Regions from separate parts of the Methylococcus geothermalis genome, predicted to be linked through region 3. Evidence: predicted binding sites of a transcription regulator. Region 3 holds the regulator's gene; each other region holds the start of a gene.
The links. Region 3 encodes HrcA, which represses chaperone genes, less so after heat shock. Its sites were predicted from a motif close to TNTTAGCACTCNNNNNNNNNGAGTGCTAANA; they were not measured.

Region 1 (3,275 bases), 1.7 Mb from region 3:
CGGGAGCAACGGGAACCGGGGCTGCCGTGGCGGCGGGGCGTAGCGCACCGATCAACCGTTTGATGAAGGTGAAGAGTTCCAGAGGATTTGTTGGTTGTTTGGTTATAGGAAGTTGCGCATGAATCATAACCCAGGTGAAAGACGGGCTCAATCGAGAGTCCGTCGCGCCCATGAGGGAACCTCGGAAGCTCCGGCATACGATGTCTAAAGACGATATTTACAGGCAATCGAAGTCGTTCATCGACGACTTCGATTTCGGCGAAAACGTCGCGACCGTATTCGACGACATGTTGGAGCGCTCGGTGCCGTTCTACCGCGAGCTGCAGCGCATGATCGCCGAGATGGCCGTCGACTTCGCCGCGCCCGACACCCGCATCTACGATTTCGGCTGTTCCACCGGCACCACACTGATTGGCCTGGACCGTGCGATCGGGCCGCGCCGGCTCACCCTGGTCGGCGTCGACAATTCGGAGGAGATGCTGGCGAAATGTCGCGCCAAGATGGCCGGGCATGCCTTTTCCAATGCCGTCGAACTGGTCCGCGCCGACTTGAACCAGGGGATCGCCATGGATGACGCTACGCTGGCGGTCATGATCCTGACCCTTCAGTTCGTCCGCCCGCTCTACCGCGACCGGCTGGTCAAAACCATACACGAGGGGCTGGAGCAAAACGGGGCGCTGATCTTGGTCGAAAAAGTGCTGGGTGAGAGTTCCTTGTTCAACCGCTCCTTCATCCATTACTACTACGAATTCAAGAAGCGCAACGGCTATACCGAGCTGGAAATCGCCCAGAAGCGCGAAGCCCTGGAAAACGTGCTGGTGCCGTACAAGCTGGCGGAAAACCTGGAAATGCTCAGGGTGGCCGGCTTCCGCTACATCGACGTGTTCTTCAAGTGGTACAACTTCGTCGGCATCGTGGCGGTCAAGTGAGGGATATATGGAGATGCGTGCAGTTTTGTAGTATTCTTCACCTTCCTCAAGACAGTTGAGCGGCATCCGGGCACATCCGGGGGCTGCAAGACTCCGCCATGTGTCCCCATCGTCTAGAGGCCCAGGACACCGCCCTCTCACGGCGGCGACGGGGGTTCGAATCCCCCTGGGGACGCCATAGAATCAATAGCCTTACCATGCGGCGGCCGGACGCGAAAAGGCGGAAACACGCCTGCGGCTTCATGCGGAACATGATGGGCGAATTCGCCGCTTTAGTCTGCCACCTCCATCCCATTTTTCCCCATCCGACCGCTTCGTGAGTTCGTAGAGGGGTACCGGGAGGTGGGCAAAGAAGCACTTTCGTATCTGAAAGCCTCGGGCATCCGCAACCTTCCTGAGCATCTGCGCTGTCCACTCCGAAAACGGCAGCCGCTCGCACACCGTGGGCCATTGGCGGGGGATCGGCATTCGCTGAGGGGAAAGCCGGTGACGATTGAACCGGAGAGATGGGGGGCTTGCGATACTCACGCATTGGGTCAAGTCGGGCCGTGGGCGATAAACAAACCTTGCGGGCGCGTATCGTCCTGATGACGGCGGCGGGTCGTTCGACCCGGGAGATCATGGAGACGCTCAAGGTGAGCAATCCGACGCTGAGTCTCTGGCGCCGGCGCTATCGGGCGTGCGGTATCGAGGGCTGGAAGAAGGGGAACACGCGCCCGTCGCGGGTGCCGCCTTTGCCGGATATGGGGAAGTCGAACCCTCGGATAGCCGGCACGTTCATTCAAGTTGCTGACGAGAACCCCAAGAAGGTCCCGGCGGAATCCGACGACGGCAAGAAGTACACCGTCGAGACGATCAAAGAGCACATCAAGGCGGCTTGGAGATAGAAGATTCGCTCCGCCCACTCATGCCAGTTCATGCTTCATCTGCAATCCGTTTGCGTTTCTGCGGCTATCCGCGCACCGGATCGGGCTGCTTTGGTTTTTCAAACCGTGAACCGCGATTTTTCAAATCATGTGCGGCGCGACAACGGCCCGGATAGCCCGAACGCTTGACAGCTCGCCGTCCGTGGCTATCATTTGGCACTCACTTCAAGGGAGTGCTAACAGCCCGGTCGGAAGCGCCCTTGGTCTTTCAGTCGACTTCATCAGGAATTCAGGAGGTTACCGTGAAAATTCGTCCTTTGCATGATCGTGTCATCGTCAAGCGTCTGGAAGAGGAACGCACCAGTGCAGGCGGCATCGTGATTCCCGACAGCGCTGCGGAGAAGCCGATGCGGGGCGAGATCCTGGCCGTCGGCAATGGCAAGGTTCTCGACAACGGTGAGGTGCGCGCCCTGCAGGTCAAGGTGGGTGACAAGGTCCTGTTCGGCAAATATGCCGGCACCGAGGTCAAGGTCGACGGAGAAGATGTGGTGGTGATGCGTGAGGACGACATTCTGGCCGTACTCGAGAGCTGATGCTCCGCTCACCCGCAGCTTTCCAAGCCTTTCCTAATCATCAATATCGCAGGTAAATCCAAATGGCAGCTAAAGAAGTCAAGTTCAGCGACGACGCACGGGCCCGCATGCTGCGCGGCGTCAACATCCTGGCGCATGCGGTGAAAGTCACGCTGGGTCCCAAGGGCCGCAACGTGGTGCTGGAAAAGAGCTTCGGCGCTCCCACCGTCACCAAGGACGGCGTGTCCGTGGCGAAGGAAATCGAGCTGTCCGACAAGTTCGAGAACATGGGCGCCCAGATGGTGAAAGAAGTCGCTTCGCAGACTTCCGACGTGGCCGGCGACGGCACCACCACCGCCACCGTGCTGGCTCAGTCGATCCTGACCGAGGGCCTGAAGGCCGTTGCCGCCGGCATGAACCCGATGGACCTGAAGCGCGGCATCGACAAGGCCGTGACTTCGGCGGTCGAAGCGATCCACGCGATGTCCGTGCCTTGCACCGAAAGCAACGCCATCGCTCAGGTCGGCACCATTTCCGCCAACTCCGACGAATCCATCGGCAGCATCATCGCCGAAGCGATGGACAAGGTGGGCAAGGAAGGCGTCATCACGGTTGAAGACGGCTCGGGTCTGGAAAACCAGCTCGACATCGTCGAAGGCATGCAGTTCGACCGTGGCTACCTCTCCCCGTATTTCATCAACAACCAGCAGAGCATGAGCGCCGAGCTGGAGAATCCGTTCATTCTCATCAACGAGAAGAAGATATCCAATATCCGCGAACTGCTGCCGGTGCTGGAAGGTGTGGCGAAAGCCGGCCGTCCGCTGCTGATCATCGCCGAGGACGTCGAGGGCGAAGCCCTGGCCACCCTGGTGGTCAACAACATGCGCGGCATCCTGAAGGTTGCGGCC
Region 2 (3,275 bases), 1.1 Mb from region 3:
CCGTTCCGAAACGGGGAATCATTTCCATATCGACGTGGCCTGCTATCCGGAAGTCCACCCGCAGGCGGCCAGCGCCGAGAGCGATTTGAAGAACTTCAAGCGCAAGGTGGATGCCGGCGCCGACAGCGCCATCACCCAGTATTTCTACAATCCGGAAGCCTATTTCCGGTTCGTGGACGACTGCGAACGGCTCGGCATCGACATCCCCATCGTGCCGGGGATCATGCCGATCACCAATTATTCGCAGTTGGCGAGATTTTCCGACATGTGCGGCGCCGACATTCCGCGCTGGATCCGGAAGCGGCTGGAGGCCTTCGGCGACGACCGCAAGTCCATCCGGGCCTTCGGACTGGATGTAGTGGCGGATCTTTGCCGGCGGCTGTTGGAACGGGGTGCGCCGGGGCTGCATTTCTACACGCTGAACCGGGCGGATGCCAGCCTTGACGTCTGGAATGCGCTGGGGCTGGGATCGGCCTGAGGAACGCCGGCGGACACGGCCGGCCGGCGCCTGCCCGCCTTTTGAAAATCAGGCGGCGTCCGCGAGAGCGTTCCGCAGCTTCTTCATCGCGCTGTTTTCGAGCTGGCGAATGCGCTCGGCGGAGACGTTGTAGCGCGCCGCCAGATCGTGCAGCGTCAGCTTATCCTCGCTGAGCCAACGGCTGGCCACGATGTCCCGGCTGCGGTCGTCCAGTTGGCCGATGGCTTCGTGCAGCTTCTCCTGCTGGCGGTTGTCCCATTCGCTGTGCTCGATGAGCTGGGCCGGATCCGCGCCTTCCTGCTGGAGATAATGGATGGGCGCGTGGCCTTCGCGGTCGTCGACGTCCTCGTCGCCGTGCGCCTCTAGCGCCATGTCCGGGTTGTTCAGCCGGTGTTCCATCTTGTAGACGTCCTCGACGTCCACGCCCAGTTCCGCAGCCACCGCGGCGGCTTCTTCGGGGTTGAGCCAGCCGAGCCGGTTCTTCATCTTGCGCAGATTGAAGAACAGCTTGCGCTGTGCCTTGGTGGTGGCGATCTTCACGATGCGCCAGTTCTGGATGATGAATTCGTGGATCTCCGCCCGGATCCAGTGCACTGCGAACGAGACCAGCCGCACGCCGACGTCCGGATCATAGCGCTTCACCGCTTTCATCAGGCCGATATTACCCTCCTGGATCAGGTCGGCCAGCGGCAGGCCGTAGCCGAGATAGCCGCGCGCGATGTAGGCCACGAACCGCAGGTTCGACAGCACCAGGCGCCTTGCGGCCTCCAGGTCCTGCTCGTCACGGAAGCGGATGGCCAGCTCCCGCTCCTCGTCGGCGTCCAGACGCGGCAGGCGGTTCACTGCGGCGAAATAATCGTCGATGGAACCCAGCGGCAGATTGGTCGGGAGTGTCAATTCTTGAGTCATGGGATGCCCTGTTCTCGTGATGATGGATTTTAGCACTCGACCCATTCGAGTGCTAAAACTAGCGCAAGTTCCTCACCTCGACAAGTCCTGCCAGCTTCACTGGCGCCGTCGCGGCGGCCTGATCGAACGTGGATCATCCGGTGACGAATGCCGTTTCGCAGCACTGGCTCAACACCTCCGATAGCAGGCCGATGCCCTGCTCGATCTTTTCCGGCGTCGCGTGGCTGAAATTCAGCCGCAAAGCCGGATAACGCTGGTCCGCGACCGGGAAAAACGGCTCTCCCGGCATGAAAGCCACATCATGGGTCAGCGCCACCTTGAGTGCGGCCAGCGTATCCACATCCTCGACCAGGCGCAGCCAGAAAAACAGCCCGCCGGCAGGTGCCGACCATTCCGCAAGGCCGCTGAAATGCCGGACTAAGGCGAACTGCATGGTGTTTCGGCGCTCGGCATAGACGCCGTTCATGTGCGCCAAATGTTTTTCGAAGTCATCCGAAGCAATGAAATGCGTCAACCAGGCCTGTCCGATTCGGCTGGTGTGAAGATCACTCGATTGCTTGAGACGGACGATCCACGGAAACAATGCCGGAGACGAAGCAAGATAACCCACCCGCAGTCCCGGTGCAGTAATCTTGGAAAAACTGCCGAGATAGACCCAGGGCGCGCGCTCCAAATAAGCGCAGACCGGCGTTCGATCGCATGGCGAATAGACCAGATCCCGATAGGGGTCATCCTCCACCAGAGGCGTGCCGGTTTCATCCAGCACGGCAGCGACGGCGCGGCGTGCCGCATCAGTGTAACAGCACCCCGAGGGGTTCTGAAAACTGGGAATGAGATAAACGAAAGCGGGCCGATGACGGACGATGGCCGCTTTCAGCGCGTCCGGATCGATGCCCTCGACCTGCAAGGGCAGGCCGTGAAACGCCGCGCCGTAAACCCGGAAACATTGAAGCGCCGCGAGGTAGGTCGGCGACTCCAGCAACACCGGCGTTCCCTCGTCGATGAACAGCTTGCCCACCAGATCGATGCCCTGCTGGGAACCCGTCGTCACCAGCACTTGATCGGCTTGGCACCGAAGCCCCAGGCCTGAAAGCCCCTGTGCGATCAGCGCCCGCAACCTGGGCTCGCCTTCGCTGGGACCGTACTGGCGGGAATCGGCGGCACAAGCGTCGAAATCCAGATCCGGCATCAGCTCTTCCGCCGGCAGGCCCCCGGCGAAAGAGATCACCCCGGGTTGCTGAGTGATCTGCAAAATGTCCCGGATGAGGGAACTGGTAAGGCGTTCGGTACGGCGAGAAAGTCGATGCGTCATGAGAATCCGGCAGGGTTGGTCGAGCCGATTCGGCTGGATGGTTCGGAAAAAATCTGCGAGAAATGCGCGGCAAGCCCTTCCGGCCAAAGAGGAGAGCTCATTGGCCGTCCTTTTTCGCAAAGTCTTGACTATACAACATTTGGGCCGCATCCCTTCACCCCGCATAGGCCCCGGACGCATGGCGGGCCGTCCCGCGCACCCCGAGCGTGTGGAAGCAAGGCGACGAAATTTATTTGCCTGCGTAGAAACCAAGCATGGTCTTGATCGAAAAATTTGGTTAGTATTACCGCCCGATTACGAAAGATGAAGCCGCCAGGCGTCGCCTTTCGTTAGCGCCGCGTTGTAGCCGGGCAGGTACCGGCGAGTCGACGGGCAGAGGGATACGACAGCAGTCACCCGGCTCCAGACTCTAAAATTACAACGATAACTATGATACCCGAGGAGACTCAGTCGATATGAAAATTCAGAATGCCTTGTCCAAATTTGCCGCTTTGCTGGTAGCCGGCTCCTTGAGCTTCGGCGCCTTTGCCGCGGAAAGCCCCGAAGGTGTGAGGCAAGTCACCGCAGAAGCCCTGA
Region 3 (3,275 bases):
GAACGGCCGCTCCGCCTTGCGAATCGCGATGCTGTCGTCGGCCGCGACTTCGGGGAAAGGGACGTTGTCGCAGCTCACCTGGGCCCGGAACTGCTTGTTCGGCCGGAAGGCGATCTCGACCAGGCTGTCCCCCGAGATGACGATGGGGCGGTTGGACAGGGTATGGGGATTGATCGGCGCCAGCACCATCGCATTGAGCGCGGGATACAGGATCGGCCCGCCGGCCGATAGCGCGTAGGCGGTCGAGCCGGTGGGTGTGGAGACGATCAGTCCGTCGGAGCGCTGCGAATTCAGGAAGACGCCGTCGATGGCGGTTTCGATTTCTATCATGCTGGTCGCGCTGCCGCTATGGATGACCACCTCGTTGACGGCGGCGCCCTGGGCGATGGCTTCACGGTCCCGGATCAGTTGGGCCACCAGAGGGTAGCGCTCCTCGGCCCGGTACGACCCGGTCAATATTTCGTGGAGCTTCCCGACCGCGTCGTTAGGGGAAATATCCACCAGAAAGCCCAGCCGTCCCAGGTTGACGCCAATGAGGGGAACGTCGTGCAGGTAAAGGCTACGCGCGGCTCCCAGCAATGTGCCGTCTCCGCCGACCACCACGGCGATGTCCGCCCGCTGGGCCAGTTCGGGCATGGTGCAGATCTGGGCGGAATGGGGGAAAAGCGTGGCACAGCCTCGCTCCACCAGAATGTCGAGTCCGGAAGTCAGGAGATAGGCATGGATGGCGCCGAGGGTATCCGCTATCCGCGGGGCGTCCGGCTTCCCGATGAGCGCGATGGTGCGAAATTGCGAAAGCATCCGCCTGAACGTCGTGTGGAATCCCGGGGTTGAAGGCCCGAGCATCAAATTATTTAGGATTGGCAAGCCTTAGATCTTCGCCACGAGTTAAAATGCTTGCGATGCGGCGTTGCCCAATGGTAGGACCTTCTTGACACTTAATCTAGGGGTTGCTAGTTTTTGGCACTCGGCGTAATCGAGTGCTAATCCAGCATCTTTCCGGCATACCGTGGCAAGTTTTCCCGAATTGAGCGAGCGAGCCCAGCACCTGTTGAAGGCACTGGTGGAACGGTATATCGGCGAAGGCCAGCCGGTCGGTTCGCGCGTTCTCGCCAAGGATGCCGGTTTGAGCCCGGCGACCATACGCAACGTCATGGCCGATCTCGAGGAACTTGGCTTGATCACCTCGCCGCATACCTCGGCGGGCCGCCTGCCCACCGTGAGCGGCTACCGGCTGTTCGTCGACTCTTTGCTGATCGTGAAGCCCTTGCAGCAGGGCATCGTCGACCAGTTGTGGCTGGACCTCGAGAGCCAGGATAACCCGCGCGATCTGTTGGAAACCGCCTCCAAACTGCTGTCGGAGCTGACCCACATGGCCTGTATCATCTCCATGCCGAGGCGGGAAACCCTGGCGTTCCAGCACATCGAATTTCTGCCGCTGTCGGACCACCGGGTACTGGCCATCCTGGTGACGAGCGATCAGGAAATCCACAACAAGATCATTCACACGCCCCATCGTTTCAGCGCTGCGGAGTTGCAGGCCGCCGCCAATTTCTTCAATGCCGTCTGCATCGGCAAGGACATGGCTTCGGCGCGCGAACATCTGCGCTCCGAATTGCAGAACGAACGTGAGCGCCTGAGCGAGCAACTGTTGCAGGCGGGCGAGATCGCCGAGCAGGCCTTGCTGGAGGGCGCTCGCTCGAAGAAGCCGTTTCTGGTCAGGGGTGAAACCAACCTCATGGATTTCGTCGAGTTGGCCGATGTGGAGCGCCTGCGCGGCCTGTTCGAAGCGTTTCGTCAGAAGGAAAGCATCGTCGGGCTGCTCGATCGCTGCCTCGCCTCCCCCGGCGTGAAAATACTCATTGGCGAAGAGAGTGGCCTCCGGCCGCTGGAGCCCTGCAGCCTGGTGACGGCATCCTATTCGGTCGACAATCGCGTGCTGGGCGTGCTCGGCGTGATCGGGCCGACCCGGATGAAATACGAGCGGGTGATCCCTCTCGTGGACGTCACCGCGAAACTGGTGGGCGCAGCCTTGAATCAGCGGACACGGGCCCCAACTTAATGTTTCCGGAGTTGTGACGGTACCGGGAAGTCCGCCGCCCGCTCCCAAGGAGCCGGGCGGTATCGTTTTTTCCGATCAAAAAAATTTTGAACCCCTATAATTCGGACTATGAGCGAAGAAGAATTGACCAACGGTCCCGGCACAGACGCCCAGCCGGAACTTCTGGAAGTGGAGGCGCCACCTGCCGAAGCGCCTGCCGCGGAGCCCGACCGGGCATTGCTTGAGGCACAGCAGCAGGCGAGTGACAACTGGGAGCGTTTCGTGCGGGCCCAGGCGGAAATGGAAAACCTGCGCCGGCGGATGGAAAAAGACCTCCAGAATGCGCACAAGTACGCCCTGGAAAAATTCGCCAAGGAGTTGTTGCCGGTGATGGACAGCCTGGAACTCGGCATCGCGGCCTCATCGGCCGATACCCCCGATGTCGCCAAGCTCCGGGAAGGAGCTGAGCTGACCTTGAAGCAGTTTCAGAGCGTGTTCGAGAAGTTCGGCATCTTGGCCATCGATCCGGTAGGCGAGAAATTCAATCCGGAACGGCACCAGGCCATGGCTTTGGAACCTGCCGAGTCGGTCGAGCCGAACACCGTGCTCAAGGTATTTCAGAAAGGCTATCTGTTGAACGACCGTCTGCTGCGCCCCGCGCTCGTGGTCGTAGCCCAGGCTTGAAATCCCCTGGATCGGCCTCACATAGCATCTGTCCCTCAGAACAATCACAGATAAACCGGAGAAATCCATGGCAAAAATTATCGGGATCGACCTGGGCACCACCAACTCGTGCGTGGCCATTCTTGAAGGTGGCAAGCCCCGCGTGATCGAGAACGCCGAGGGTGCGCGCACCACGCCGTCGATCGTCGCGTTCAGCACCGACAACGAGGCGCTGGTCGGGCAGTCTGCCAAGCGGCAGGCCATCACCAATCCGAAGAACACCTTGTTCGCGATCAAGCGGCTCATCGGCCGCCGCTTCAAGGACGATGTCGTCCAGAAGGACATCAAGATGGTGCCCTACACCATCGTCGAGGCGGAAAATGGCGATGCCTGGGTGGAGGTCGCGGGCAAGAAGATGGCGCCGCCGGAGATCTCGGCGCGCGTGCTGATGAAGCTCAAGAAGGACGCCGAGGCCTATTTGGGTGAAGAGGTCAAGGAAGCGGTCATCACCGTACCGGCCTATTTCAACGACTCCCAGCGCCAGGCCACCAAGGACGCCGGGCGCATCGCC

Region 1: groES (co-chaperone GroES) is a predicted target of HrcA. The motif match lies at 2,007-2,037, and genes of this name have one in related genera.
Region 2: rpoH (RNA polymerase sigma factor RpoH) is a predicted target of HrcA. The motif match lies at 1,415-1,445, and genes of this name have one in related genera.

The regions. Positions count from the first base shown of each region.
Region 1 covers NZ_CP046565.1:3,092,547-3,095,821, reverse strand. Annotated here, with positions in the region: gene pcnB (polynucleotide adenylyltransferase PcnB) at 1-127, opposite strand, end outside; gene cmoA (carboxy-S-adenosyl-L-methionine synthase CmoA) at 201-929, shown strand; tRNA gene GNH96_RS14420 (tRNA-Glu) at 1,032-1,107, shown strand; gene GNH96_RS16120 (helix-turn-helix domain-containing protein) at 1,478-1,816, shown strand; gene groES (co-chaperone GroES) at 2,098-2,388, shown strand; gene groL (chaperonin GroEL) at 2,451-3,275, shown strand, end outside.
Region 2 covers NZ_CP046565.1:233,180-236,454, forward strand. Annotated here, with positions in the region: gene metF (methylenetetrahydrofolate reductase [NAD(P)H]) at 1-478, shown strand, start outside; gene rpoH (RNA polymerase sigma factor RpoH) at 527-1,387, opposite strand; gene GNH96_RS01125 (aminotransferase-like domain-containing protein) at 1,521-2,699, opposite strand; gene GNH96_RS01130 (hypothetical protein) at 3,209-3,275, shown strand, end outside.
Region 3 covers NZ_CP046565.1:1,382,208-1,385,482, forward strand. Annotated here, with positions in the region: gene GNH96_RS06705 (NAD(+) kinase) at 1-801, opposite strand, end outside; gene hrcA (heat-inducible transcriptional repressor HrcA) at 1,010-2,062, shown strand; gene grpE (nucleotide exchange factor GrpE) at 2,171-2,725, shown strand; gene dnaK (molecular chaperone DnaK) at 2,793-3,275, shown strand, end outside.